Regions from separate parts of the Anaerocolumna sp. AGMB13020 genome, predicted to be linked through region 2. Evidence: a T-box and tRNA genes for the amino acid it is inferred to sense, from the RefSeq annotation. Region 2 holds a T-box; the other holds one or more tRNA genes.
What was found. A T-box is a leader RNA that pairs with one kind of tRNA and senses whether it is charged. The one in region 2 lies ahead of metG (methionine--tRNA ligase), so its partner is inferred to be a tRNA-Met.

Region 1: it encodes a tRNA-Met, which carries the amino acid that the T-box ahead of metG (methionine--tRNA ligase) is inferred to sense. The anticodon was not compared.

What each region holds. Positions count from the first base shown of each region.
Region 1 covers NZ_CP136910.1:3,962,135-3,977,988, forward strand. The annotation lists gene R2R35_RS16410 (sugar ABC transporter permease) at 1-398, shown strand, start outside; gene R2R35_RS16415 (sugar ABC transporter substrate-binding protein) at 478-1,821, shown strand; gene R2R35_RS16420 (glycoside hydrolase family 13 protein) at 1,799-3,718, shown strand; gene R2R35_RS16425 (ATP-binding cassette domain-containing protein) at 4,885-6,414, shown strand; gene R2R35_RS16430 (HAD family hydrolase) at 6,519-7,124, shown strand; gene R2R35_RS16435 (hypothetical protein) at 7,214-7,960, shown strand; one part of gene R2R35_RS16440 (IS3 family transposase) at 8,293-9,227, opposite strand; one part of gene R2R35_RS16440 (IS3 family transposase) at 9,227-9,704, opposite strand; gene R2R35_RS16445 (ISL3 family transposase) at 9,868-11,043, shown strand; gene R2R35_RS16450 (O-acetylhomoserine aminocarboxypropyltransferase/cysteine synthase family protein) at 11,323-12,609, opposite strand; gene R2R35_RS16455 (RrF2 family transcriptional regulator) at 12,933-13,370, opposite strand; gene R2R35_RS16460 (cytidine deaminase) at 13,710-14,228, shown strand; tRNA gene R2R35_RS16465 (tRNA-Val) at 14,366-14,438, shown strand; tRNA gene R2R35_RS16470 (tRNA-Met) at 14,512-14,585, shown strand; gene ispF (2-C-methyl-D-erythritol 2,4-cyclodiphosphate synthase) at 14,698-15,261, shown strand; gene R2R35_RS16480 (GNAT family N-acetyltransferase) at 15,304-15,854, shown strand, end outside.
Region 2 covers NZ_CP136910.1:3,070,916-3,086,769, forward strand. The annotation lists gene R2R35_RS12500 (nucleoside recognition domain-containing protein) at 1-102, shown strand, start outside; gene R2R35_RS12505 (spore maturation protein) at 215-742, shown strand; gene R2R35_RS12510 (ABC transporter ATP-binding protein) at 1,280-2,278, shown strand; gene R2R35_RS12515 (ABC transporter permease) at 2,295-3,098, shown strand; gene R2R35_RS12520 (ABC transporter permease) at 3,175-3,951, shown strand; gene R2R35_RS12525 (DUF885 domain-containing protein) at 3,981-5,732, opposite strand; gene R2R35_RS12530 (BlaI/MecI/CopY family transcriptional regulator) at 5,948-6,331, shown strand; gene R2R35_RS12535 (BlaR1 family beta-lactam sensor/signal transducer) at 6,328-8,112, shown strand; gene R2R35_RS12540 (penicillin-binding transpeptidase domain-containing protein) at 8,115-10,961, opposite strand; gene R2R35_RS12545 (penicillin-binding transpeptidase domain-containing protein) at 10,974-13,043, opposite strand; T-box leader at 13,435-13,672, shown strand; gene metG (methionine--tRNA ligase) at 13,833-15,803, shown strand.

The DNA of each region.
Region 1 (15,854 bases), 890 kb from region 2:
CAGTGGGAGCGATACCGTACAATACCTGGCTGGTTAAAGGATACTTAGACGGGGTGCCAAAGGCTATTGATGAAGCGGCTTATATGGATGGCTGTACCAGGTTTCAAACCTTTCGAAAAGTTATCCTTCCCATGTCAAAACCAATCATTACCTATTGCGCAGTATCTCAGTTTATGCTGCCGTGGATGGATTATATCCTGCCAAACATCCTACTGTCAGGGGACAGGAGCAGGACGCTTGCAGTTGGACTCTTTGCGCTGATAAACGGAAAAGAGAGCATCAACTTTACGGTATTCGCCTCAGGTGCTGTCTTAATAGCAGTCCCTATTACAATCATATTTATAATCTTTCAGAAATATCTGGTACAAGGGGTTTCAGCGGGAGCTGACAAAGGCTGATAATCTGAAAGTTCTATAAAAAGAAAAAAATAAGAGAAGCAGATTTTGTGCCGCCTTTGGCGGGAGAATGGAGGAAAATATGAAATTAAGAAAAATCCTTAGTATTTTACTGGTAGCAGTGATGCTTGCGGGAGTATTCGGTGGCTGCAGCAGAAACATTCCGACGGAACAAGAAGTAAACGAGACAGGGGGTCAGTCAGTTAACGGTTCGGAGAATCAGACAGACGCAAAAGGTACACAAGCCCCCGAAGTTCAGGGGGGCGGGGAAATCATACCGGAAGAAGGCGCTAAGCTGAACTTTTGGACTTTGTCTGGTTACCTGGAGTATGGTAAAGCAGTAGCTGAATTATTTGAGGAAAAATACGGGGTAACGGTTGAAGTTCAAGAGAATGGACTGGATTCTGTTAATAAGATGATGTTAGACGGACCTTCCGGTAATGGTGCGGATATATTCATGGCTGCACATGATTCCTTTGCAACGGCTAAAGATGCAGGGATTTTAGCAGAATTCAGTGAAACAGCGTCCGCTGTCGTAAAGGATAAAATAAACGAAACTGCTGTTAAAACGGTAACCTCAGAAGGTAAAATCTATGGTATCCCGGTTTCAATCGAAACGTATGCATTGCTTTATAATAAAGCGCTGGTAACAGGAGAACCGGCTTCCACCTTTGAGCAGATTAGAGAAGAAGCTTTAGCGTATAATAATGCAGGAGAGAATAAATTCTGGTACCTGACAGTTCCTACAGATGGTTATCCGGCATTTCCTTTTCTTAGTCTCTATGGTTTCCAACTTTTTGGAGCTGACGGTTCGGAGGGAGATAATCCGGGATTTGATACACCTGAATTCCTCAAAGGGCTGGAGACAATAGCATCTTTAAAAGAGATTATTCCTATTAAAGCAGATGACTTGAAAATGGAAACCATGTCACTATTAGAGCAGAATTTCAAAGACGGAAAAACAGCATATTATCCTATCGGACCCTGGCTGATTAAATCCTTAAAGGAAGAAAACATTGATTTTGGAGTAACAGTACTGCCAACCTTGGACGGAAAACCCATGAGATCCTTCAGTGCAGTTCAGAATGCTTATGTATCAGCATATACGAAATATCCCAATGCAGCAGAATTATTTGCAACCTTTTTGACCAGTGATGATGCGGCAGCACTTTTATATAGTAAATCCTATAAGATTACGGCCAACAAAGATATTATAAAAGTAGAAGGCTTAAAAGATGACGAACAGTTAAGAGTATTTTGCGAGGAATTCACCAAATCTGTTCCAATGCCTAGCACCAAGAGGATATCATATTACTGGACGATTGCCCAAAGTGTATTAAGTGCTGTATTTGATGGAACTCTGACACCGGAAGAGGGAGCCCAAAAGGCACAGAAGGATTTTGATGCCCTGGTTGCCAGTGAATAAGACCGGGTACAAGAAAACAATGAAAAGTGAGGAAAGTGCTATGTTATTTTCAGCCCTTATACATGACCCCAAAAGCGCACTGTCCTATGCCTATGATGAGAATACGCTGCATCTCAGGCTGAAAACGGCCCGAGGAGAAGTAAAAGAAGCCAAAGTGCTGGCAGTAGATCCCTTTAACTGGATTCCCAGAGGGGATGGTACACCGATATATGACTTTGATAAAAGCTCAGTGAAACATATTGCTATGGTAAAAGAGCAGGTGACCGCAAACCATGACTGTTGGTTTGCTGAAATACCTGACATCAACTGGAAGAGGACAAAATATTGCTTTGTAATCAGCAATGATACCGAAAAATACCAGATCGGAAGCCGTAGCCGCATACCCTATTCCGAAGAAGACGAGGTGCTCTACAACTTAAGCAACTATTATAATTATCCATACATTAATGAGGAGGACTTATACAAAGCACCGGAATGGGTGACGGAAACCGTATGGTATCAGATATTTCCGGAGCGGTTCTGTAATGGAACTCCTGGGGATGAAAGAGATGTCCTGCCTTGGGGAAGTGATGCCCTTGACGGCTATGACAAGAAATTCGGAGGAAATCTGGCAGGAATAATAGAAAAGCTTGATTATATAAAGGATACCGGATTTACTGGCATTTATTTAAATCCCATTTTTAAGTCCCCAAGCTCACATAAATATGATACAACAGACTATTATACTATAGATCCTGATTTCGGAGATAATGAAACATTTGGTCTACTGGTAGAGGAAGCCCATAAACGTGGCATAAAGATAATGCTGGATGCAGTATTTAACCATTGCGGCTTTCACCATCCATTCTGGCAGGACGTATTAAAGAATGGAATAAACTCCAGGTACTACGACTGCTTTTATATCCTTGATCCGGAAAAACCATATTATACCGGAGAACTAAGAAATGGTCAGCCTCAGGACTGCCCCAAAGAAGAACTGAACTATCGGACTTTTGCCTATGCTCAGACTATGCCAAAGTGGAATACCGGAAATCCTATAGCCCGGGAATATCTTCTTGATGTGGCAGCTTATTGGATAAATGAATATCACATAGATGCTTGGAGACTGGATGTATCAAACGAGATTTCCCATGATTTCTGGCGGGCATTCCGGAAGAAAATAAAAACCATTGATCCCGAGGTATATATTTTGGGGGAAAATTGGGATAATTCCTATCCATGGCTCCAGGGAGACCAGTTTGACGGTGTAATGAACTATGAATTTACCGCTCCGGTCTGGAATTTCTTTGGAACAGAGGAAAAAGGAGCTTTGAAGCTCCATGCCAAGGAATTCAAAGAAGCCATCAGCAGTCTCTTGACAGCTTATCCCAAGCATGTAACCAATAACCTCTATAACCTTCTGGACAGTCATGACACCGAACGCATACTGCATGTAGTTAAGGGTAATCAGGACATAGCAAAGCTGGCATACATATTCCTGATGACTTACCCTGGAACCCCCTGTATCTATTATGGAAGTGAAATCGGAATGGGAGGCGGAGAGCACAGTAACAGGCAGTGTATGATCTGGGAGGAAGAACGGCAGAATAAAGAACTTTATACTTTGATCAGAATCCTGATTCGCCTGAGGAAAGAAAAAGAAAGCTTTCGTACGGAAAACTTCCAATGGATTGAAGGAAACGCTTCTGCAGATACTATAATCTATAAAAAAACTACGCCTACGGAAACCCTCTATGTAGTGCTCCACAAGGAAGAAACCTCCGAGCTATTAAGTCTGCCGCAAGAATTAATCGGATTGGTTTGTCTGGATCCTATAAGTGCAAGTGAGGTAATCCTTGGTGAAAGTATTGAATTATTACCATATGACTTTAGATTGTATACTGTAAAGCATGGATAAATAATAAGTATAAGTGAATTTATGGAATATTAATGGGTAAGGGTAAGGATTAAGGGTTCAATCTGGATTTTGGCAAGGGGACGGTAAAATACGCAAAGCAGAAAAAACTTATGCTTCAATTCCAAGGCATAAGAAGTCCTAGTCTCTGAAAATTTTGTGCTTGACATATTATAAAACAGATAACTCGCTGCGCTCAAACAATCTGATTTATAATATAGCACAATATTTTCAGAGACAAGGACATCTAATGCCTTTCCATAGGCGCATTCGTTCTTTCTGCTTTGTGTATTTTACCTGAACTCTTTGGAATATATTCAAGAACTATCAGACGAGAAGTTTCAAGATACAACGATAAATGTCCAAATCTATTATAAAATAAAGTAGCAATGGAAAGATAAGCAGATGATTTTGAGTACTGTTTGGGAGTTTTGTATTGAGAGGTTCCTTATGACACTTAAGTGGCAGAAACTGCGTATAGGTTAAATTGTGCCACTGTCTGAGCGCACTAACAAAATATATTTATATAAGGTCACAGCGAGTTTGGCACAATTTCACCTGTCCTGAGCAGTTGCTGGCACTTTAGTGGAATAAGGAACCACGAACAACAAAACGCACAAACAGTACTCAAAATCATCGTCCGTCCCCAACCCCCCCCAACCCGCCCGAATCCTGCCACTGATTTATCAAATGAAAATAAACATTTGACTAAAACCTCTCCCTATGCTACAATACTTTTGTTGTAAGTTACTGGAACAATTTCAGAAAGGATAAGAATACCTCTGTCAGAGAGTATTCCGTGTAAAAGAGAAATGAATAGAACATTCAATCACAGCCAATTGAATAATGACTTTTTATACGGAATGTTTATGACCGTCTGATAATTATTGTTTCCTCAGCTTAACAGCTCTCACAATCAGTGCCGATGCTTCAAGGGCATTAGTATACCTTATTGCAGGTAAGGATATTATAATAATTGAATCACTCAGCTAGTGAACATTTTCCGGAGGGAAGATGTTTTTTTATTGCCCAAAAATAATTGAAGTGCACATTAAACGATAAGTTGAAGTAGGTTTTTGCATCTTCCCAATAGGAACAGTCATTTAATCAAGTAGTATGACCGGAAAAAAATATCAACTTATATTGTTGGATTTGAGAGGAGAATGTGTATGTTGGATATAAGAAATGTAACGATAACAAACCGAGAAGATAACAGATGTATTATCAAGGAGTTTAATTTTACCCTGAACCGTGGACAGAAAGCTGTAATCATAGGGGAAGAGGGGAATGGTAAGAGTACTTTATTAAAGTTTATTTATGACAAGACACTCATTGAGGATTATTGTGATTATACCGGACAGGTAACTTCTGGTGTCAGGTGCGGGTATCTAAAGCAGGAAGCTGATGAAGAATGGCTCAAGATGAGTCCGGCTGAGTATTTGAAAGAGGTTGATATTTATAGTATCCGGGATGAAAATATCTGGGCTTTTAATCCTGACCCGGTAATGATAGCATCGGAAGACCCCATAAAGAACTTGTCCGGAGGTGAGAGGGTAAAACTGCAGTTACTAAAATTACTGGCAGATGAACCGGATGTACTTCTATTGGATGAGCCGACCAATGATCTTGACATAGGATCACTTACCTGGCTGGAGGATTTTATTAACCGGACAGATAAGCCGGTTCTTTATGTATCTCATGATGAAACCTTGATAGAACATACTGCTAATGTTATAATTCATTTAGAGCAGTTGAAGAGAAAGACGGAACCTCATTATTCTGTTAGCTATATGTCCTATGATGAATATAAAAATCAGAGATCCTCTTCTCTGGCAAAGCAGGAAATGACTGCGAGGAAACAAAGAGAAGAGTATGAGGATAAAATGGATCGCTTCCGTCAGATCTATGATAAAGTTGAGCACCAGCAAAATGCCATAACCAGGGCAAATCCAGCCGGAGGCAGACTGCTTAAGAAGAAGATTAAGAGTCTTAAGTCTCAGGAAAAACGTTATGAGAAAGAGAAAGATGATTTTCTCGAAATACCGGATACGGAAGATGCCATTCTCTATGATTTTCCGGATACCATTAAGATTCCAAGAGGAAAACGAATTATCGAGTTCAAACTGGGAGAGCTAAAGGTAGGAGAAGGAACAGAGGAGAGAATTCTGTCCCAGGATATATACCTTCGTGTAATGGGACCGGAGCATATTGCTATCATTGGTGATAATGGTACCGGTAAGACTACTCTGCTTCGTAAGATTGCTGCAGAGCTCCTTAATAGAACGGATATTAAGGCTGCGTATATGCCTCAGAATTATGAAGAGGTATTAGATTACAAGAAGACTCCTATTGAATTCCTTACCACCAGCGGACAAAAAGAGGATATTACCAAAGCCTTCACTTATATGGGAGGCATGAAATTCACCAGAGATGAAATGGAACACACAATTGGTGAATTAAGCGGAGGACAGAAGGCAAAGCTTATTCTGTTAAAGATGATATTGGAAGGTGTTGAGGTTCTGATACTTGATGAGCCCACCAGAAATCTAAGCCCCCTTTCCAATCCGGTAATCAGAGGAGTGCTGGCCTCCTACAAAGGTGCAATTATAAGCGTTACCCATGATAGAAAGTATATGGAGGAAGTTGCGGAGAAGCTCTACAAGCTGACAGAAAAGGGTCTCATAGAAAAACTGAAGTAAGTGCTCTGCTACTATATAAAGTAACCACATACTTAAAGTATATTGTATTTATCCTACAAAAAATGAGGTCCTTTAACGCTCTGTAACAAAGAGAGGAGAGCAGAATGATAAATACGGTTGTGTTGGATATCGGGCAGGTACTTGCAGCCTTTCGATGGGAAGATTATCTGAGAGACTGCGGTTATGATACAATTACAAGAGAGAAGGTGGCGAAAGCCACCGTACTCTCCCGTTATTGGGGAGAGCAGGATAGAGGTGCACTTCCTGAAGCTGAGATAATCAGAGCATGTTGCGAATTAGACCCTTCTGTGGAAACGGAAATAAAGAAGCTGTTTGAAGATATCACAAAAACGGTAATTGAGTTTCCTTATGCAAAGGAGTTTATCAGAAAACTTAAGAATAATGGTTACAAGGTTTATTTGCTCTCCAATTATGGTGAAAGAAATTTTGCCTATGCGAAAGAACATTTTACCTTTATACCGGAAGCAGACGGTGGAGTTATTTCCTACGAAGTAAAATACATAAAACCAGAGCCTGAGATTTACGAATTCCTAATAGCCAAATATGGTTTTGAGCCTGCGGAGGCAGTATTTCTGGATGATTCGAAAGCGAATCTGGAAGGCGCTAAAAAGTTTGGCTTTCACACTGTGTTGGTAACAGAGCATGAGCAGGCACTCAGGGATCTGAGAAGTCTGGGAGTAAAGATATAAAGGCATGAAGACAAAGAGAAAACAAAAATATTCAACTTATAAAGCAATAGAAACAGTTTCCTGTTGCAGAAAGATTGGAGGAAAGTAGAATGAAAACAAGAAGAATCATTCTTTTAGTATGCATAGCCATGGCAGGTGTTCTGTTGATGTCCTGCCGTAAGGATAAAAAGGAAGAAGAACCGGTAGTAGTTACAGTGACACCAAGCCCTACAATCGAGGCAACTCCGGAAGTTTCACCGACTCCTGCAGTTACGGAAGAACCGGAGGAAGAAGAGGGAGAAGAGCTTACTGACCAGCAGGCTATAGAAAAAATAGAAGCTATCTTGGGAGAGGAAAACTATTACTTTGAATTACTGGACGATCATTTGAATGTAAGTGACAGATTATATTATATCTTTGAAGTGAGCGACGGTGTAAATGTAATTGAACCTAATATCATCGTGGATAAATTAAATGGTGAAGTACTCTGTTATAATAGCGATGGAACGACAGCACCATTTACGGAACATCCATTATATAATAAGGCAGGTTCTACGGAAGGTCAGGAGGAAAGTACGGAGGATAAGGGAATCGGGAAAGAGCAGGCCCTTAAGCTGTTAAGTGAGATACCTCATAAAACCCTTCAATTATCCAAGGAATTGAAGGAATATGTTATCATCTATGATGACTGGCCTTCTAATATTAAAGGGAATGAATGCTATGGTATTAATGTCCATGAAAAAGGGGATGCAAAAAATACTTTGGCAGGAGTATTTTATGTGGCATTAGACGGTAGTAAAATATATCTGTATGATACCGTAGAAGATAAGGAAATCGATATAACACCGAAGAAATAAATAATGGTTCAAGCAGAAGATAGTGGGTCAGAATAATTGTATAATTAAAAGCCGCTGCCATTTTAGTAAAAACTGTTGTAGAAATCGTTAACTTCATTGGAAATTACAAAACAAAAGTACTGTAAAATATATGTACTTATATGGAAGTTTTTATTTTTATGAAGTACTTAAGTATATTATAAAGGTGTAAGGAATCAATGAACCTTACACCTTTTTTCGTTACTAAATTTTATTGGTTCTATAATAAATGTTGGGGTATGTTGAAAAATATTGATGTGACCCCAATAAGTTAGACTTTATTGCGTAGTAGTTTATAATTGCTACGCAATTATTTATGCAGCCGTGAGGCTAAGCCTGTATTCCACAGGGCTCATCCATCCTAGTTTCTCTTTAATTCGTTTCTCGTTATAATACTTTATGTATTTGTCTATTGTCCCTTTTAGGTGCTCATAGCTGTAATAAATCATACCATAATACATCTCCTGTTTCATAATTCCAAAGAAATTTTCCATAACAGAATTATCATGACAGTTTCCTTTCCGGGACATACTTTGGAAGACTTTATTTTCTTTCAGAGTATAACTATAAGCCTTCATCTGGTAAGCCCATCCTTGATCCGAATGAAATGTACGCCTGTACTTACAATCGCTTGTAATTTTAATGGCTTCATTTAAAGCATTCATTATATTCTCGGCAGATGGTCGTTGTGAAACACCATAGCTAATTATTTCTCTATTACACATATCCATAAATGGATCCAGATAGAGTTTCTTGATAATTATTCGTCCTTTATCATCTATATCATAATACTTAAATTCAGAGGTGTCTGTTGTAATCTTTTGGTGTGGAATATGAGTTTCAAACCTCCTATGAATTCTATTAGGAGCAACCTTACCCACCTTGCCTTTATAAGAACTGTATTTACGACTTTTCCTGGTAAACGAAGTAACTTGAAGACCTAGCTTCTGAACAATTCGTTGAACACATTTCTTGTTTACAACGAGTCTCTGTTTTCTTAATTCTCCATAAATCCGACGATAGCCGAAATCCTTATTTTCCTTTCTAATTTCAAGGATTCGTTGTTCGAGATCCTTATTTGGCTTTTCTCTATCAAAGCGTTTTTGCCAGTACATATAGGTCGCTTTAGGAAAACCTGTGAATGCGAGAATATCTTTTAGTTTGAAGTCTCCTCGGAGGCTGTGGATGATTCTCGCTGTTTTTTCAGAAGAGCTTCCTCCTCTAAACGCAGCCTCCTCAGTTCTTTTAAATAGGTATTCTCTATTCTTAACTTGAGATTTTCATCTTCAAGTTTTTTTAAATACTCAGAATTATTGCTTGTAGCTTCGATATTTGTAGATTTGCTTTCTTTTGGCTCAGACACTTTGGAACGCCGCCCCTTTCGTTTGGTTCGTAAAGCATCAGGACCAGCAATTCTAAAATCATTTACCCACTTAGTAATTAAAGGTGGATTGTTTAAGCCAACTGATAGAGCCAACTCCTGATAAGAGACCTCTGTTGATAAATATAACTCTACCACATGAAGTTTAAATTCAAAAGCATATGTTTCGTTTTTCCTAGAACGCATTAATCCTCTATTACCTAATTCTTTATACGCATTTACCCATTTACGTATTGGTGTATTTGAAGAAAATCCATATTTCTTAGCTAAAAAATCAACTCCGCCCTGTTGTTTAAGATACTCTTCAACTATTTGTTTCTTAAATTCAAAACTATATTTTGCCATGAAAAAACTGACCTCCCAATCGTTAGATTTTTAGGTCTAACTTTTGGGGGTCAGTTCACATACTTCCAACATTGTTAAGTTTATATTAAAATACATCTATACAAAGCCTCTTATAGAATGAACGTCGTCCAAAACACACATTTTAAAAGGAGGTTTTATATAGATGCACTCTAATTGTACCAAGAATCTTTTAAATTTAGAAGATATTTTTATTAAAAAAATTGTTCATGGTGATCACCATGTTAGGGTATTTATTGAGACTAATCCTTCCTTTCAGACTTGCCCATCCTGCGGTAATCAAACCAAACGCATTCACGATTACCGTTACCAGCATATTAAGGATCTCCCTTTTCAGATGAAAGATACATACTTAGTCCTTAAGAAAAGGCGATATGTTTGTAAGTGTGGAAAAAAGTTTACTGAAAAATATCCTTTTCTTCCTTCTTATCAACGGCGTACTTTACGGCTCTCCTATAAGATTATTGACCAGCTCAGAAATCTCGTAAGTATCAAGTCCGTTGCGGAAGCTACGAATGTATCGGTAAGTACTGTTACTAGGCTTTTGGACACCGTTAGTTATCCTGCCCCCTCTCTTCCAGAATGCATATCCATTGATGAATTTAAGGGAAATACGGATGCCGGTAAATATCAATGCATTCTTACAGATGCCAGAAAACATCGTATATTAGACATCTTACCAGACAGAACGCAGAGCCACTTAAGTTCCTATTTCAGAGAAATGAATCGCGCGGAACGCTACCGCGTAAAATTCTTCGTTTGTGATATGTGGGAACCTTATGTAAATCTGGCAAAGGCATACTTCCCCAACGCAATCATTATCATTGATAAATATCATTTCATAAGATACGTTACATGGGCCATTGAAAACGTCAGAAAAAGGCTCCAAAAAACAATGCCTGCAAACTTAAGAAAGTACTATAAGAGAAGCCGTAGGCTAATTTTAACTCGTTATAAAAAACTAAAGGAAGAGAACAAAAAGGCCTGTGATCTCATGCTACTTTATAATGATGATCTAAGGAAAGCCCATTTTCTAAAGGAATGGTTCTATGATATTTGCCAGAACGAGAAATATTCCTATCAGCGAACAGCTTTCTGGGATTGGGTTAAGGCAGCTGAAAAATCAGGAATTCCGGAATTTGAAGAATGTGCAAAGACATACCGAAACTGGTCAGAAGGAATACTAAATGCCCTCAAGTATAAATACACGAATGGCCCCACCGAAGGCTATAATAATAAAATCAAGGTGCTCAAGAGAATATCTTTTGGAGTCCGAAACTTCAAACGTTTTCGGACAAGAATAATACACTGCTCTATTTGATTAGATTGGACGACGTAAAATTAAGAGGCTTATTTGGCATGCCCAGAAACATCAATTATAGATGTAATTACCAAAATAGCTCTAAATATAGCAATGGAGCGGGATTCAAAGAATCCCACCCCAACTATTGACACAGAGCCATTTTATTTTCGTTAATTTCATGTTACCGAAAGCTGAATATAAATTACTATCGGGAAAGATGGGTAGTGCTGCAGTCATATAGTATTATTATTCATCTTACGATGCATCTTGTTCTATACATAACTGGATTATAGCGTATTACTCACCGAAAGCCTGGTTTAAATCGTAGATCAAATCCTCTACGTGTTCCGTTCCAATAGAAAGACGAATGGAATTCGGTTTGATACCCGATGCTAGCAGCTCTTCTTCATTCATCTGGGAGTGAGTAGTGCTGGCAGGATGGATTACCAGTGATTTTACATCTGCAACATTGGCAAGGAGAGAGAAGATTTCCAACTTATCAATGAACTCAGTAGCTTCTTTTGCACCGCCTTTGATTTCAAAGGTGAAGATAGAACTTCCACCATTAGGGAAATACTGATTGTATAGATCGTGGTAAGGATTATCCTTAAGAGAAGGATGATTTACCTTTTCTACCTTTGGATGCTTTGCCAGGAACTCAACAATTTTTAATGTATTTTCCACGTGGCGTTCCACACGGAGGGAAAGGGTCTCAAGTCCCTGCAGGAAGAGGAAGGAGTTAAAGGGACTGATGCATGCTCCGGTATCTCTCATAAGGGTAACTCGAATCTTTGTAACATAGGCAGCGGCACCTACTGCTTGGGTGAATACTACGCCATGGTAGCTGGGGTTAGGTTCTGTAAGATAAGGGAATTTACCGGAAGCTTCCCAGTCAAACTTACCGGAGTCGATAATCACACCACCGATAGAGGTTCCGTGTCCTCCGATGAATTTGGTTGCTGAATGGACTACTACATCGGCACCATATTCAATGGGGCGGAGGAGATAAGGTGTAGCAAAGGTGTTATCAACGATTAAAGGAATCTGGTTATCGTGAGCTACCTTGGCAATGGCGGCAATGTCAATAATATTGGAATTGGGATTGCCAAGGCTTTCAATAAAGATAGCTTTTGTATTCGGTCTAATGGCTTTGGCAAAACCGTCCTTTTCATCAGGGTCCACAAAGGTTGTGGTAATACCGGATTCTTCAAGGGTATGTGCGAATAAGTTATAGGTACCGCCATAAATAGTCACTGCAGATACAATATGGTCTCCGGCATGGGCTATGTTTGTGATAGCATAATGAATGGCAGCAGATCCGGAAGCTGTTGCAAGTGCGGCAATCCCTCCTTCAAGTGCAGCAATTCTCTGCTCGAATACATCTGAGGTAGGATTCATAAGACGGGTATAGATATTCCCTCCTTCTGACAGACCGAATCTTCCGGCTGCCTGCTTTGCATCTGCAAAGACATAGGATGAGGTCTGGTAGATGGGTACACAACGAGCATCAGTAGCGGGGTCGGGATTCTCCTGGCCAACATGAAGCTGCAGGGTTTCAAAATGATATTTGCGCTTTTCTGACATAAAACTCCACCTTTCATTATTGTTTATAATATGAAACACGCAGTTAACAGTAAAGACATTTGAGATAGCGAAATGAATTCATTATTAACTGCGAGTTATATATAAGCTGATTTAAGCTGTTAACTGCTTCCAAATATAAAATACTGATTTATCTTAAGGTTTTTTATATTTGGAAGCAGATAAGACTTAAATCCACCTTATAATTAATTGTAAAAAATACATATCGTTGTATCCATTTAACCTGTTTTCAGAGTATACTGCAAAGGGTTGCGGTATGCAAGAGAACGGTGTGATATAACGCAAGCTGGTTTACAATAAGTAGGTTAAATTATATAATCATTACCTGTCATACTGTTCTGCTTATCCACAAGATCTGCCAGAGTAATATTATCAACGACATTATTGATGGCTTCATACATCTGTTTCCATACGTCCAGGGTTGCACATTGTCCGCTTCTGGTACAGGGGTCTGCATCATCCTCCAAACAACTTACTGGAGCAAGGCTTCCTTCGATAAGCCGTAAAATACTGCCTACAGTATATTCTTCAGGAGCTTTGGCAAGACGATAACCTCCCTGTGCACCGCGAATACTTTTTACAAAACCGGCTCGGCTGAGTTGAGTAATAATCTGTTCCAAATATTTATCTGAGATTTCCTGTCTAGCAGAAATGCTCTTGATTGTCACGTATTCACCAGTATTATGAAGAGCCAGATCCAGCATAAGGCGCAGAGCATAGCGGCCTTTTGTTGATATTTTCATAGGTACCTCCTTCATGATAAGTTACTATACCCTATATTAACATTGGAATAGTAGGATTTCAAGGTCTTTTGCAAAATATTATAATCTGTAATTTAAATTCCATACATTTTTAGCGTCAACATTCTATATAATTAATAAATAAGGTATTTTTCTGTCCATAACGGTTAAAAATGTTTTCTTATATATCCTATACTTGTTTTATTTATATTGCAAGAATATTTATTGATTAATGAATTATTTGATGATAAAATTAGCTTATAAGTGGAATTTTGTTTTTTCTATATATAATTAGTTCAACTTTTAGAACGACCACAAAAATGCAATCAAGGAGATGATTCCATGGGAGAACATAATAACACAAAGGAAGGAAATGAACTTGCCTGCAGGCATGAAGGACAGCTTGTCCCAGCGGATAAGAAGGAAATAGCGGGAGTTATTAATGCAGATACCTGCAAGATGCTTATAAGAGAAGCAATTGATAGTTTGAATTATTCTTATACCCCTTACTCAGGATTCAAAGTAGGTGCGGCTCTTTTGTCTAAGAGTCTGAAAGTGTATAAAGGCTGTAACATAGAGAATGCTTCCTTTACTCCAACGAATTGTGCTGAAAGAACAGCATTTTTTAAGGCAGTAAGTGAAGGAGAGAAAGAATTCATGGCAATAGCCATAGTTGGTGGCAAGAATGGGGTGCTGACCGATTACTGTTCACCCTGTGGTGTATGCAGACAGGTCATGATGGAATTCTGTAATCCGAAGAATTTTCTTATAATTCTTGCGAAATCAGAGCATGATTATTGGCTGTATACTTTGGAGGAATTGCTGCCTTTAGGTTTTGGACCCTCGGATCTGGAGAAATAATTGAATTATAATAGAGTCTGCTTCGCCGCAAGTTTTAAATTTTTTTAATTTTTAGAACAAAACAGATAAAAAGTGCTTGACAAAATAAGCCTGTCCAAATATAATATAAAAGTACCTGTTGAGAGACATGTACGAATGGGATCTTAGCTCAGCTGGGAGAGCATCTGCCTTACAAGCAGAGGGTCATAGGTTCGAGCCCTATAGGTCCCATTTTTATGAAAAAGCAAAGAAAATTTAAGTCATAATCATAATGTTTATAGACTGAAGGCATTTGCTCATATATGGCGAAGTAGCTCAGTTGGCTAGAGCATGCGGTTCATACCCGCAGTGTCGGCGGTTCAAATCCGTCCTTCGCTATTAAAAAGATTGTCTTACTGACAGTCTTTTTTTGTAATATAAATAATACAAAATATATAAAGGAGTAATTGCACCAGGCGTTTTCTTAACGTTTAGGTGCAATCAGATAGATATGAGAATAGGATCAGGCTATGATGTTCACAGGCTGGTTGAAGGCCGTGACTTAATCATCGGAGGCGTTAAAATTCCTTATGAAAGAGGACTTTTAGGACATTCTGATGCAGATGTATTAACCCATGCAATTATGGATAGTCTCTTAGGTGCAGCAGCTTTGGGAGACATTGGAAAGCATTTTCCGGATACGGAGTCCAAATATAAGGGAGCTTCCAGTCTGGAGCTTTTGGCGCGGGTGAAAGAGTTACTGGAGGAGAATTTTTATCTCATTGAGAATATTGATGCAACAATTATTGCACAGCAGCCCAAAATGGCTCCTCATATTGAAGCGATGAGAGAGAATATATCCAAAGTACTTGGAATAGAAATAAATCAGATTAACATTAAAGCTACCACAGAAGAAGGACTTGGATTTACCGGAGAAGGTCAGGGAATCTCCAGTAATTCCATATGTCTGTTAACTTCAGTTGCAGACTACCGTTATGATGAGAGAACCAGGGTATTTGGTGAGGAAAGCAGTGGTGGGTGCAGTGGCTGCAGCGGTTGCTCGAAGAACAAATAAGAGATTTGTTTAAGATACCGTTGCAGGGAAAGCAGGTGAAGAATGGAGTACAAAATATATACTTCTCTGGAGGAAGCAAAAGAAGACGGAAATGAAAATGTCAGAGAGGATGTTTACCGGCTGTGGCAGGAATGCTTCGGGGATTCAATCTCCTATACAGACTTTTATTTTGAGTGGGTAGTTCCCTATAATCGCATCTTTACTCTCTACAAAGGGGACAAGTTATGTTCCATGCTTCATCTTAATCCATATACCTTCGAAATCTGGGAGGTAGAGGTAAAAGCAGATTATATCGTAGGTGTGGCTACAAAAGCGGAGGAAAGAAGAAAGGGTTATATGGGATTATTGATAAAGGAAGCCCTGGATGCAATGTATCAGGAGGAAAAACCATTTACCTACCTGATGCCGGCGGCAGAGAGTATCTACTATCCCTATGAATTCAGAAGCGTTTATTTTCAGGAAGACTGGATCCGTAAAATGAAGCAATATGGTCAGAATGGCAAAGAGAATACAGAAATCCAAGTGGTGAAGCTGGGAATGTCGGACCTGGAGGAAAGAAGAATACTTACTGAATTTACCGAGGAACTGCTTAA
Region 2 (15,854 bases):
CCTACAGAAATTCTTGGAGCAGCCTTGGTTGCTACCAGTGTATCAACGGTAGCAGGTATAATCTTCTCATTGGTGGCCAGAAAACTGGCACATAACAAGTAATTGCTATGAAACAGAAGTAACCGGGTGCTGTTTATGCAGTTATTCAAACAGAGTAAAAAAGAAAGGATGCCAGGGGCAGGGCAGCTGCTTATAATGGCTTTGGGGTAGAAGCTTGAGATTTCTTTTATATATATCAGACTACATAATTCCCTTTATTATTTTTTACATAGTAGGTTTTGCATTATTAATGAAAACGCCAGTGTTTCAGGAGTTCACAAAAGGTGCTGAGGACGGCTTTAAAGTGGTTCTTGGTATAATGCCTACCCTTGTCGGTTTAATGGTCGCTATAGGCATTATGCGAGCTTCTGGAGTACTGGATATGCTGGCAGGATTCATCAAGCCATTAACGAATTTTCTTAATTTTCCTTCGGAGCTGGTGCCGCTTATTACGGTCAGGCTTTTTTCAGCTTCGGCAGCCACCAGTTTACTGTTGGATATCTTTAAGGAATTTGGTCCTGATTCCTATATCGGCAGGCTTACCTCCATAATCATGAGCTGTACAGAAACCATTTTTTATACCATGAGTGTTTATTTTCTGACGGCTGGTGTGAAGAAGACGAGATATACCCTGGCAGGGGCATTAACTGCTACTTTTGCGGGAATCATTGCCAGTGTATTTCTTACTAAGCTGCTATTCTGAAGTAGAGAAAGCAGTTGTTAGTCAAGAACAGCAGCTGTTGTTAAAAAAAAGTATTTGGCAGCATAGAAAATAAATGGCATCATACATAGGAATTTGATTTGAGAAAAGGGTAATTATTATAAGAATTAGAATTGACACATAATCCCATTAAGTATATAATAGAGTTCCTTTCGCAAAGTTCGTTTTACCATAACTTTTCTGGCAAAATCCAGGAAGTTGGACTTGGCAAGATATTATGAAGTTTGATTCATTTATGGATATTGTCCGGAAAATCGGTACAGGATATGAATAAAAATATTAAACCTGCAGAATTTACGGCAATGCCCTCTGATGATGAAAGATGAAAGATATTACTACCAGGAAACCTAAGTTTGTGACATTTAGAATGAAACACAAACTTTCTATATAAGCTGAATGATAACCGCTACCTTTTTCAGTATAAAATGCCAGAATATCTGGCGTTTTATATCCGGAAGAGGCTAATGCTATGTTCAACTTATATAAGTGCATTTTTCATGCACAGAAGAGGAGCATGTAATGATTGAGGTAAGTCATATTACCAAGACCTTTCAGGTTGCAAGGCGCAGTGCAGGTCTAAAAGAAGCCATGAAGGCTTTTGTGCACAGAGAGTATCAGGAGGTGAAAGCTCTTGATGATATTTCATTTACCATTGAAGATGGTGAGATGGTTGGTTATATAGGGCCAAATGGAGCAGGCAAGAGCAGTACCATTAAAGTATTGAGCGGTATTCTTACTCCGGATGGGGGAAACTGCTTGATTAACGGCAGGGTTCCCTGGAAGGAACGGGTACGCCATGTAAAGGAGATCGGTGTCGTATTCGGACAACGTTCCCAGCTTTGGTGGGATGTACCTATTTTGGATTCCTTTGAGCTGATAAAGGACATATATCAGGTGGAGGAGAAAGACTACAAAAAGAATCTGGAGGAATTAACGGAGCTTCTGGATCTGAAAGATATCCTCAGAACGCCGGCAAGGCAGCTTTCCTTAGGCCAGAGGATGCGGTGTGAGATTGGAGCTTCCCTTTTGCATAATCCCAAAATACTCTTTTTGGACGAGCCTACCATTGGGCTGGATGCGGTTTCAAAGATTGCAGTGAGGAACTTTATTTTGGAGAGAAACCGTGACCATGGAACTACGGTTATCTTGACGACCCATGATATGCAGGACATAGAAGCCCTTACCCAGAGAATACTTTTAATCGGTAAAGGTAAAATTCTTCTGGATGGCAGGCTGGGGGAAGTAAGGGAGCGTTTTTCCAGGGACAAGCTGATAACGGTGCAATACTCCGGTAAGAAGCCTGTTTTAAGAGATGGCATGACGGAAGCCTTAAAGGTCCATACCACGAAGGAATCCGCAATAGAGGGAATTCTTACAGTTGCAGTAGATACAGAGATTCTTAAAGTCTCTGAGGCGATTGCCTGCTTGACGTCTCAGACGGAAATATCTGATATTTCCGTGGCAGGAACATCACTTGATGAAGTGGTCGTACAGCTTTATAAGCAGTATGAAATATAGAAAGGCGGTGTTCTGAGTGAAGAAATATCTGTCTTTTTTTCGAATACGGTTTACCAATGGGCTTCAATACAGAGCGGCTGCCCTGGCAGGTGTAGCAACCCAATTTGCCTGGGGAGTCCTGGAAATATTGATGTTTAAGGCTTTTTATTCCTATAATCAGGAGGCCTTTCCAATGGATTTTTCCGCACTTTGTTCTTATATCTGGCTGCAGCAGGCCTTATTATCCCTATACATGGTTTGGTTCTATGAAAATGAGATCTTTGACATGATAATCAGCGGTAATGTGGCTTATGAGTTATGCCGCCCCATATCAATCTATAAGATGTGGTTCGTAAAAAATATGGCTTCCAGGTTGTCAAAGGCGGCACTGAGGGCTTTTCCTATTCTGCTGGTAGCGGCCTTTCTTCCGGCTCCCTATGGCCTGGCTCTTCCGAAAGACATAACGGCAGCTCTATGGTTTCTGTTTTCCTTAACTGCTGCTTTTCTGGTGGTAATTGCTTTCTGCATGATTATATATATTTGCTGTTTCTACATGGTTTCCTCCCTGGGGATACGAATAGTGGCGGCTGCTTTGGCAGAATTTCTGACCGGCGCAGTTATACCTCTGCCCTTTTTTCCGGAGAAGGTCGAAAGAATCATAAGATTTCTACCTTTTGCCTCCATGCAGAATCTGCCCCTAAGAATTTATAGCGGAGATGTCTATGGTGTACAGTTGTATGAGGGAATCCTCTTGCAATTATTCTGGCTGATGGCAATGATTCTTGTTGGGAAGATGCTGCTGTCCAGAGCCTTAAGAAGAGTTACTGCCTTTGGAGGCTAAGTTAAGGACAGGGCGGGAATATAGAGACTTGAGATAGAAATTCGGGAACTGAAAGAAATTACAAAAAGGAGGTCATATGGGACTCTATTTAAAATATCTGTCCATTCAGGTCAGAAGCGCCATGGAATACAAGACTTCATTTATTCTGACTGCTTTGGGGCAGTTTCTTGTATCGTTTAATGTTTTTCTAGGCATATATTTTATGTTTCAGCGCTTTCATGAGGTAGAGGGTTTCACCTTTCATGAAGTTCTGTTATGTTTTTCGGTGGTTCTAATGCAATTTGCTCTGGCGGAGTGTTTTGCGAGAGGTTTTGATGCCTTCCCATCGGTGTTATCCAGCGGAGGCTTTGACCGTATAATGGTGCGCCCCAGAAATGAGATTCTGCAGGTTCTGGGTACCAAAATAGACCTTACCAGACTTGGACGTATGTTACAGGCGGTAATTATGTTTATTTACGGGGTATATAAGAGTGAAACAGATTGGAATGCATTAAGGATAATAACTTTGATCTTTATGATGGTGGGAGGAGTCGCAGTCTTCTCCGGTTTGTTCTTGCTTTATGCTGCTATCTGCTTTTTTACACTGGAGGGGTTAGAATTTATGAATATTCTGACTGACGGAGCCAGAGAGCATGGGAAGTATCCAATTGCAATCTATGGTAAGAAAGTGCTTTTATTCTGTACCTTTATAGTACCCTATGCCCTTATCCAATATTACCCTTTACTGTATGTGCTGGGTAAATCGGATAAGAGCTGGTATATGCTTCTTCCTTTAATTGCGGTACTGTTTTTGATTCCCTGCTATCTTTTCTGGAAGTTTGGCATGAGGCACTATAAATCAAACGGTTCGTAGCTCTACCTTTTGGAAGGTTGGTTTGTGGCTTAGTTCTGTGCCTTAATCCAGCCTTCCAGGTATTTGTTAATAATTTTAAACTGGGCGGGTCCGATGTCCAGAACGAATTTATGAAAGTCTTTTATATTAAATTTGCTGCCAAGACTTTCTTCGGCAGTATTTCTTAGCTCCATAAATTCCAGATACCCAACACCGTATTGTGGATAAAGAGCTGGCTCTTCTACCATTGTTGTGAATAAAACCTGGGCAGTGGACTTATCGGTAATACCAAACTGCTTCAGATAAGAGGCGGTCTGTGCTACAGTCCAGCCTTCATAATTTACCCCCAAATCCAGACGGCAGTATAAGGCCATATTAGCTGCCATGCTATGATCTAAGTAAGAGGAGGCGGCTTCTGCAAATCCAGCCATATGATAGGAATAGAATTCCACATAGGTTGCCCAGCCCTCTGCATAGCCGCTGAAGTTCAGCAGGCTTCTTAAAGGGAGTGGATTGGTATTTCTGAAATAAACAGACTGGTATAAGTGTCCGGGGTAGCCTTCATGGGCCAACGTACTGAAAATCTGCTGATGGTCATAAGCAGGATTATTGTTTATATAGATTACATTGTTGTTATAATTATCAATTGCCGGTACCAGGTACATAGCCGGGCTAAGGTAATCCTCCAGGGACTTATGTACATATTTCACGGTAAAGTTTACATCCGGAGCCACCGGAAAATCTTTCTCTATAGCACTTCTAAGATATTCAAGTATCTCTTTCGGCTCTGACAGCGGATAGGAAACGGTGGAGGCTTCTTCATAGAGCTTTGGGTCTTTGTCTACCAGATCGTTAAGAGCAGTCAGGTTACTGGTTATGGAGTCATCAAGTAATTTGATGAGCTCCTCCGGTGAGCGGGAGGTTCCAGTGCCGGAGGCCAGGAGATAACGATAATACTCCTTACCCTTTGGCAGGTTGGCAAGACCCCCTTCGTTTACACCTGTTCCCTTTAAGCCTTCTAAAGTATCAATTAGCAGCTGATAAGCAGGTATTACGTTTTTAAGGACAGCTTCCTTATTTTCTTTTTTGTAGGATTTTATCTCAGCTTTTGTAAGTCCTTCATAGCTCTCAATCTTATCGTTGAATACGTCTATCAGATAGTTGTTTTCAGGGTCTTCAATAAAGGATTGGCATTGTTTTAATATGCTGTCGGCTACGGTGTCACTCATAAACAGGCCGGCTTTTGATTTCTGCTGTTCAAAGAGACAAATTTCCTCAAAGTACTCCGTAATTTGCGGCAGCAGCTTAAGGTAAATGTCAATGTCATCCTTGGTATAGAAATTGTATTCGGCCAGCAATACCGGTAACTGCGCCTGAAGACCGGTGGTAGGTCCCAAAACCTCATTGTATAGCAGGTAGGATCCGCTGTTAAGCTCTAACTTCCAGTAGCTGGATAATATATCATAAGTTAGCTTCTGACTGGTATTTAAGTTGCTGTACTCAAACTTTTTAAGAGCAGCCAGATAATTTTCTGCAGTGATGAGAGATTTCTTCATTTCGCCGATGGAATAGCGGCCAAAAGTAACAGGATAACTATCTATACCGTAATTCTTGGGATTGGCAACAGAGAAGTTAAGGGTTAAAGTATCCTGTGTCACTTCCGCCTTAAATACATCATTGGTAAAGCTGTCGAACTTGGCCCGTGTGGTTTCCGCATTATCCTTTTTGCCGCAGCCTGTTAACGCTGACACCAGTAATAGTACGGTAATCAGAAACGGAAACAACTTCTTTCTTTTTTTCATATACTTCATACCTTTCTTTGGGTAAATAGGATTATCCACCAGATTATGCAGGCCAGCCCTGCACCTGAGAATAAAAATCCTGTAATAATACTTTATGTTAAATAGATCAAAACCATTCATGAAATCAGGTTAGATGAAAGCTTTCTATTGCTTGACATGCTGTAATACCAAGGGTATAATCAATTTATTACAAATGTAAGAATTAGGGAGGCTTTATGAAAAAATTACCTCAGATATCAGAAGCAGAATATGAAGTTATGAAAATTATATGGAGATATGCACCCATCAGCACAAATGAGGTAACCGAGAAGCTGACAGCTGAAACCAGCTGGAGTCCTAAAACCATACAGACAATGTTAAAAAGGTTGGTTCAAAAAGAAGCCATAAGTTTTCATAAGGAGAGCAGAGTATTTGTTTATACACCATTAGTGAAGCAGACAGAGTATCTGGAGCATGAAAATAATCATTTTTTAAACCGTTTTTATGACGGTAACCTGACCTCTATGTTAACCAGCTATCTGGGAAGTGACAGTATCACGGAGAGAGAGCTGGAAGAGCTTCGCAGTCTGTTAAAGAAGACGAAAGGAGATAAGAGATGATAGCAGGTTTTATGGTTCGCTTTGCTATTGCAGTACTGGTCATTTCCTTTCTTGTACTACTGATTATCGGTGTTAAAAAAATTGCAGGAAAAAAATTGTCTCCCAGAACACATTATCTTATCTGGTTCTTTCTGCTTATTGCACTTACAGTACCCTTTCTGCCGGGAATTTCTTTATCCTATGGCAGCAGCTTTTTTCCAAATTTAAATACCACCTTATCCCCTTCCCCAAGGAGCCTGACAGAGGAGGAAAAGGTTGTGGAGACAGCTGATAGAGGCTGGATGAATAATTTTGTGGTTTCAGTCGGACAGGAAAGGGAATCGGTCGTTTATCTCATAGTAGGCCTTGTGTGGATTTTGGGTATTCTGGTTATGGGAACGGTTACCATAGCTTCCTTTCTGCGGCTTAAGAGGCTGTTTGAGGCTTCCCTGCCCTTGCAGGATGCAGTGATAAGAAGGTTATTTGAAGAATGCAAAAAAGAGGCAGGTATAAAAAAGAAGATTGAAATATGTAGCAGTGCTTATATAAAATCCCCCATTGTCCTTGGTACCTTCAAACCAGCAGTGATTTTGCCTATTCAGGCGGTAAAAGAGCAGAGCCCTGAGGAAATCAGGTATATTCTGCTACATGAGTTGATGCATTGCAGGTACCTTGACATACCCATAAATTATTGGATATGTCTATTAAGAGTTCTCTACTGGTTCCATCCGCTGGTATGGTATGCATTAAGGGAAGTGCAAAATGACAGGGAGGTTGCCTGTGACGCTTCAGTACTGACACTGGTGGGAGAGGAACAAGCCCAGGCTTATGGCGAAACATTGATTTCATATGCCAGAAGTGTGTCTTATCCTCGCTTTTCCACTGCCTCTGCCATGGGAGGTTCTTCAAGACAGATAAGCAGACGTATTAAAAATATTGCAGCCTTTCAAAAAGAAAGTATATGGGGACATCTTAGAAGCAGGGGGATTCTACTGTTAGTGGGAGCAGCAGTGCTTGCTGTTCTGCCGGGACTCACTACGGCCGCCTCCGATGATGAGGTAAGACTTCCGGATTCCTATAAGGTAGAGAATAGTCTGGGGACCTATTTCGCAGGTTACGAGGGGAGCTTTGTGATGTATGACCTAAACCAGGAGACATATACTCTTTATAACGAAAAAGATGCCATAAAGAGGGGCTCTCCGGACTCCACCTATAAAATATACAGTGCTCTTTTTGCGTTGGAGAAGGGCGTTATAACCGGAGAGAATTCAAAGCTTGGCTGGAATAATACTAAATATCCTTTTGATTCCTGGAATAAGGACCAAGACCTGAAAACTGCCATGAAATATTCTGTTAACTGGTATTTTAAAGCCTTGGATGAAAAATGTGGATTACCATATCTAAAAGAAAAGTTTGAAAAAATTGGCTATGGTAATAAAGATTTGTCAGGAGGAATATCCGGCTACTGGATGGAGTCTTCTCTTAAGATCTCTCCCCTTGAGCAGGTAGAACTGCTGACGGCTTTTTACCGTAACGATTATGATTTTAATGCAGAGAATATAAAAACGGTGCAGGAGGCAATGTTTCTCGGAGAAACAGAGGAAGCCGCCCTGTATGGTAAAACCGGAACCGGAGCAGTGGAAGGAAAAAATATAAATGGCTGGTTCCTGGGTTATATAGAAGACCAGAATAACCATTATTTCTTTTCTGTAAACCTGCAAAAGGGAGCTGACTGCAGCGGCAGTCAGGCCGCAGACATTGCACTCAAGATACTGAAAGGTCTTGGGATATATGGAAATTAAATTCAGTCGGTTCGTTGTGCAGTATTGCTTATAGCTTTTCCGTTTAATAGTGCTGCTGCCTCTTCTGGCTTAAAATAACAGGTTATAACATCCTTCGCTACACCAACAGCATTACTGGAATAATAACCATTTGCTATTCTGACGGCAATAGATATTTCAGGAGTATCACTTGGGGCATAGCCGATAAACAGAGCATGGTTTGGCTTGGTCTTAGATTCCTGTGCTGTGCCGGTTTTCCCGGATACAGAGACATCCATATCCTTTAACAAGGTATTGTTTTGAGCATATTGCAGCATTCCTTGTGTAAGGGTATCCCAACTGGATTGTGAGAGTTGGACTTTTTCCTTTGTTTCAGGTAAGAAGGAACTTTCGGTCCCGGTGCTGCTGTCTGCTATTTTATCCAGCAGTGACAGGCGGTAGGCGGTACCTTTTTCTGCCAGGATATTTACATATGCAGCCAATTGAACTGTGGTATAGTTATGAGTGCCCTGACCAATGGAGGAAGGTATTGCATAGTTGTTTGTTACCTGAGGCAGGCTTTCATTTATTTCTATACCGGACTTGCTATCCAGATGGAACAGGTTTGCATATTTCTTTAATTCCTTAAGAGCCTGCTCTTCAGAATAGGTGTTGTTATCCTTACTGCCCAGTCGGTAAGAAATCTCGCACAGATAGTCATTGCAGGAGTTCTGGATGGCTTTTGCAGGATTTTCTATTATACCATGTCCGCTTCTTTTCCAGCATCTGAGGTGGGGAGAGCGTTTATCAAATACACCGTCGCAAAAGACTGAGGTGGCAGGTGTTATGACCTTTTCTTCCAGTCCGGCAGCTATGGTAATGGGCTTAAAGGTTGAGCCGGGAGCTGTCAGCTGTTGGGTGGCACGGTTATAAAGCGGCAAAGACAGGTCCTTTAACAGATAACTGTAGTAGGTTCCGCTTTCCTGCCCGGACAGGAGATTGTTGTCATAACCTGGATAGGTTACGCAAGCAAGCAGTTTGCCGGTGACCGCCTCTGTAACCACCACAGAACCGCTACAGGGTTCCAGGGCCAATTGCGCCGGGGTTATTTCGAGATTCTGTATTTTTTTTCGAATAAAAGAGTAAGGGCTTAATTCATTATTTATTAAACGTTTGTAATCCTCGTCTTCCTTTAAAACTCCCTGCAGGTATAGGAGCTGGCAGATTTCCAGGGGAGTAATCAGGTTGGTTTTTAGCATCTGCTGATAGACCAGTTTATGAAACTCCGTATCAGCAGTAAGGGTATTAGCCGCTTTTTCTGCCAGTAGCAGGGCAGCTTCTTTTGCATCAAGGTATTTCTGGTCTCGGGTTAGGGTACTGGTGTTAATCCAGTCAGCTTTCACCGCGGCTAAGAGGAGTTCCATAAAGGAAAGCGTTCCTTCCTCCCATTGAAGCCAGAGATCTGATTTCTTAGGAGAAATATCAGGGAGCAGGAAAGGGGATGCCTCAGTGAAAAGAATGTCAGCTAAATAGGCTTCATAAAGCTGGCATTCCTTTGATAAAGCATTAAAAGGTATGGCAGTTTCAGAGACAGAGGTCAGATTTTTTAGTATTTCTTTTAGTTTCCTTTGAAGCCGTTCGCTGATTTCTTTTTCTAATGGTGAGAGATCTGTAGTTTCGTTTGAGGAGAGCTGCAACAGGTTGTTTTTAATAAAAGCATAATATACATCATAAACCGGTATACGGATGTCGGAGGAATCTGACAGACCGGTTTTATTAAAATCTACAGCATCTATGAGATTATCCAGCAGAATACCTGCGATATGCTGCTCAAGAAGTTGATAAGCGGCTGTCTGCAGATGGTAGTCAAGACTTAAATAGACGTCCTTGCCAGGCACGGGGTCAGTTACAGAAAGGATATCTTGTATTCGGCCAGCCTGATTAATGGCTACTTCCTTTGTGCCATTACTGCCTTTTAGATCCTCCTCCATGTATTTTTCGATTCCGTCCTTTCCGACGATGGAGTTTATAGTATAGTCTTTTCCGGCTTCCTTGGTTTTATCAAGTTCCTCCGAGGAAATATTACCCGTATAACCTATAATGTTTGAGAAGGCCTCACCACCCTCATAAACGCGTATACTTCCGGTATCTATCTGCACACCTTTTAGAACAGAGCTGTTTTCCAGTATATCTGCCACGGTCTGCTCAGATACGTCCCTGGCAAGGGTCAAAGGTATAAATTTTTGGCTGCTGTTCTGCCATAACATATAGCGAATCCCCAGTAACTGAAGCAACTCTTCTTTCTCATAACGAGATGAAAGACCATATTGGTTCAGCTCAGCTTCTGTATAAATGTCCAGCATATCTTCATAGATACCGAATTTATTGCAGAGATACTGGGAGAGTTCCTCTGAACCTGTGCCGGCTTCTTTTTTTGTCAGCTTATCCGGGCTGGTCTTTCCAAAGATATCAGCCCGCAGACGGTTCAGCCTGGTACCATCGGTTGTAAAGATATATTCGCTGTTTGCATTAAGAGCTATTGGTAAGGTGTTTTCAAGGGTTTCTCCATTTTTTCTAAAAATTTTGATAAGACCAGAAGCAGTTCCATTTAAGGCAAGCTGCCGTTCTCTGCTGCTGTCATATTCTGTGTTGTCCTCCAGGGTAACAAAATAAGCCGTCCTGTTGCCCGCCAGGAGTAAACCGTTTCTATCATAAATATTCCCCCGGGTGCTGTTCACGAGAATCTCCTTCTTTTTTGTATAAATGCCCGTATTAAGGTCATTTTCCTTCAAAATCTGCAGCTGGTAAAGGACGGTAATCAGCCACAGTATAAGAAAAAGAAAGATTGCAGCTATCGGTATAAGCCGTAGGTTTTCAGATTTTGATTTCATTAATTTCCTTTCTTAAGGGGTCAGTTGTTCAAGCACCGGTTTCAACCCTTTCATAACATAGGAGCTTCCGCCTCTTTGCTTTACGTCCTCTACCATAGTTACCAGCAGGATAGGCTCAGAGGTGTCTTTGTCTGTAGTAAATACAGCGAACCAGCCAAGCTCCGTACCCTTATTATCCGTTTTGGAGAGCTTTATCTCAGCAGTACCGGTCTTACCTGCCAGGGATAGATCCTTCCTGTGAACGGTATAACCGGTTCCGGCAGGGGTGTTCACCGTTTTTAGTAAGGCATTTCGAACGATTTCTGAGGCAGCTTCTGAGAAGGCATTCTTAAGCCAAATACGAGGCGCTGCTTCTACCTGGTACAAAAGGGTCGGGCTGATAACATCTCCCTTGTTGCAAAAGGCAGTGTATAAGCAGGCCAGATGAAGGGGATTTACAAGCACTTCTCCCTGTCCATATCCGGTGTCGGCCAATTGAATTTCTGATTGAAAAATACCATCTCTGGCATATTGGGAGGAAGAAAGGGAGATTTCAAAGGGGAGATTTTCAGAAAAGCCAAGGTGGGATAAATTTTCGGCTAATTTGTCCTTTCCTATCTTTAACGCGGCTTTGGCAAAATAGATGTTATCTGAATGAATAAGGGCATTTTCCAGAGTAACCCGATCATAGGTATGGAGAGTAGTGACATAATAATTCCCCCAGCTTGCATCCTTGCGCCATTTAAGACCCTCCTGCCCATAATCCTCCTCCGGATCAAGAGCACCACTGGTAAGCCCGATAGCAGCTATGACAGGTTTAAAAGAGGAACCAGGACACCAGGTCTGCCGAAAGCGGTTATAAAGAGGCTGGGACTCTGACTGATTCAAGCTCTCCCATTGATCAGCAGACATCCCAAGTATAAAATTATTGCTGTTGTAGGAAGGAGTACTGACCAGTGCTAATACTTCACCTGTATAGGGATTAAGGGCAACAGAACAGCTTCTGTCCTCACGGAAGCTGTCATAAAGTTTGGATTGAAGCTCGGAATCAATCGTCAGCCGAATATCCTCACCGTCCTTTTTGGCTACGGAGGCTAAGGTACACTTTACAGCTCCCTGAAAATCCGTAATATGAAGCTCATAACCAGTACTGCCTCTTAACTCTTTTTCATAAAGGGCTTCTAACCCGGTACGGCCTATAAGACTGTTTGAATAATAGCCCTCACCTGGATGGTCTTTAAGGTCTTCGGCTGTTACATTCTGTACATAACCTGTCAGATGAGAGGCCTTTTCTTCCAAAGGATAACTGCGAACCGCAATATCCGTAATCATAATTCCCGGTATCTGGAGGAGGGAATTCCTTTGTTCCTTAAGCTCCATAGCCTTTTCACTTGGATTAGAACGAAGCAGCTCTGATTCATCCAGCTTTTCAATTGTTTTTAAAGGAACAAAGGAGTCGTTGTTTACCCATTTGGCCTGAAGCTTTTTCTCAATGCTTTCAGGCGACATATTTAACAGGCGGGACAGTTGTTTTCTATCTTTTTCCCAATCCTCGGACAATTTCCCCGGAACCAGCCCGACGGATGAGGCAGCACCTTCACCTGCCAGTAAGTTACCAATGCGGTCCAGCAGACGGCCGCGTTTAGCTTCCTTACGAATTACCTTAACCTTATCGTCAGAAGTCAGCTGGGGAAAAATTATGCTGTCATCCCAGGAAAGGGCATAGTTACCCTCCTCATTTTTTGTGAAAGTGGCGGTGTTTGTAAATTGAATTTCACCAGCCAGACTGTCGAATTTCTGGCTGTAGGTCACAGTGGATAAATCTTCTGAAGTAATGGAAGTATCAGTGATTTCAGAATGGAAATTTTTTGCTTCAATTCCTTCATATATCTTTTGATTTCGCAGGATGAAAGCATCCTCAGAAATCCTGCTACGGCTGTCGTTATCCAGTAGAGAATACATTTTCTTAAAGTTCTGTTCCTTTAGCAGGGACACATAGGCTGATAGAACATCCTTTGGTGTGGTAACTATTATTTCCTCCGGGGCTTTACTGTCCTTTAAAAATGCGTAGATTATTGCAAGCAAAGCCAGAGCTACAGCCATAGAGCAGTTTACCCCCCAAAAAATTTTCAGAGCGTAATTTTTTCTCTTTTTTCTCTTCATATTCCTGTCCGGTTTCAGTCTGATTACTGAATAAATATGGACTCCTTTCATGGATTTTAATATATTGCAGTGATAGGGCAGAGTTGAAAAAGTTATTAATATTACAAGTGTAAGATTTATAAACGTGCCTATATATTACAACTGTAAGATTTAAAAGTCAAGCAGTTTTCAAACACGTACTGGTGCAAATACATGAAAGGGAATTCCGAAAGTAGTAATGAGTTTTGCTATAAATAAAAAGCTGTAGTTGACAAATTTTTTGAGGGATGTTATGCTAAAAAATAATTGATGTATGATGCCGGTAAAAACGGCCGATACTAATCTATAATATTAAAAGGCTGAGAAAAGAAGAGTAAGTAAAACTTTTCGTGGACAGAGAGCCCTGTATTGCTGAAAAAGGGTCACGTTTAGATTACCGAAGATGGTCTTGGAGCCTCGCACCGAATGGAGAGCCTTTAGGCTGCGACGGAAGCACCCGTTATCGTGACACCCTGTAGAAACTGCAGGAGAAGAGAGCCTATTCAGGCTGAATTAAAGTGGTACCACGGGATATTGTTCTCGTCTTTAAAGAAGACGGGGACTTTTTTTGTAATAGGATATAAACCGATTGCCAAAAACGCCCTATCGGACGGATGTACAAGGTGCATTTAAGGAAGAGGGTAACTATCGCGAAAGTGCTGGAGTCTGGTAAGCTCTTTATATAACTGGACAGTAAAAGGAGGAAGATATATGTGTAACTGTAAAAAACCCTATTATATTACAACTGCCATAGCTTATACCTCAGGAAAACCTCATATCGGGAATACTTATGAGATCGTACTGGCGGACAGCATAGCAAGATTTAAGAGACAGGAAGGCTATGAAGTGTTTTTCCAGACAGGAACGGATGAGCATGGACAGAAGATTGAGAACAAAGCTGGTGCCGCAGGAATTACCCCCAAAGAATTCGTAGACGGAGTTGCTGCACAGATTCAGGATATTTGGGATATGATGAATACCTCTTATGATAAATTTATCCGTACAACAGATAGCTATCATGAGGAACAGGTTCAGAAGATTTTTAAGAAGCTCTATGAAAAAGGTGATATCTATAAGGGACATTATGAAGGCTTGTACTGTACGCCCTGTGAATCCTTCTTCACACCCTCCCAGCTGGTTGACGGTAAATGTCCGGACTGCGGCGGTGAAGTTCAGCCTGCAAAGGAAGAGGCATATTTCTTAAAGCTCAGCAATTATACAGACAGACTTATCGAGCACATCAAGACACATCCAGAATTCATTCAGCCAGAGAGCAGAAAGAATGAAATGATGAATAACTTCCTGCTGCCGGGCTTACAGGATCTCTGTGTTTCCAGAACCTCGTTTAAATGGGGTATTCCAGTAAGCTTTGATGAGAAACATGTGGTGTATGTATGGCTGGATGCCTTAAGTAACTATATTACCGGCCCAGGCTATGACATAGACGGAAACCACGGAGAACTTTATAACAAGTTCTGGCCGGCAGACCTTCATTTAATCGGTAAGGACATCTTAAGATTTCATACCATTTACTGGCCAATTATGCTTATGGCTCTTGAAGTTCCTTTACCAAAGCAGGTATTCGGTCATCCCTGGCTGTTACAGGGAGAAGGTAAGATGAGCAAGTCGAAAGGAAATGTACTCTATGCCGATGAGCTGGTTCAATTCTTCGGTGTGGATGCCGTGAGATATTTTGTGCTTCATGAAATGCCTTTTGATAACGATGGTGTAATTACCTGGGAACTTATGGTGGAGAGGATGAATTCTGACCTTGCAAATACACTTGGCAATCTTGTTAACCGTACCATTTCCATGTCCAACAAATACTTTGGAGGAACGGTAAGAAATGCGGGTGTAAAAGAAGCAGTAGATGATGAATTAAAAGACCTTGCAGTTAAGACCGCAGATAAGGTAGTGACTAAGATGGAGCAGTTAAGAGTCGCTGATGCACTTACTGAAATCTTTACGCTCTTTAAACGCTGCAACAAATATATTGATGAGACCATGCCCTGGGTACTGGCAAAAGAGGAGGAGAAAAAGGAAAGACTTGAAACGGTTCTTTATAACCTCGTTGAGAGTATTACCATCGGAGCCAGTCTGCTGCATTCCTTCATGCCTGAGACTGCCGGGAAGATTCTCGCTCAGCTTAATACAGAGTTAAGGAATATTGATGGATTAAAAGAATTCGGACGATATCCGGATGGCAATAAGGTTACAGAAACCCCTGAAATTCTTTTTGCTAGACTTGATATCAAGGAAGTACTTGAGAAGGTTGAAGCTGCAAAAGCTGCAGAAATCAAACCGGAAGAGGCTCAGAAAGAAGAGCCTGTAAATGTTATAGATATACCAGCAAAAGATGAGATTTCCTATGATGATTTCATGAAGCTACAGTTTCAGGTTGGTGAGATTATCGCCTGTGAAGAAGTGCCTAAGTCCAAAAAGCTTCTCTGCTCCCAGGTCAGAATCGGAAGCCAGGTGAAGCAGATCGTATCAGGAATCAAGGCATACTACACACCGGAACAGATGGTAGGTAAGAAGGTTATGGTACTGGTGAATTTAAAGCCTGCCAAGCTGGCTGGAATCCTGTCTGAAGGAATGCTGTTATGCGCAGAAAATGAAAACGGAGATCTGGCATTGATGATACCGGAGAAAGATATGACTCCTGGGGCAGAAATCTGCTAAGTTTATAAAAAATAAGTCAATTAATGTTACCTAAGCTTTTCATTCCTTGCT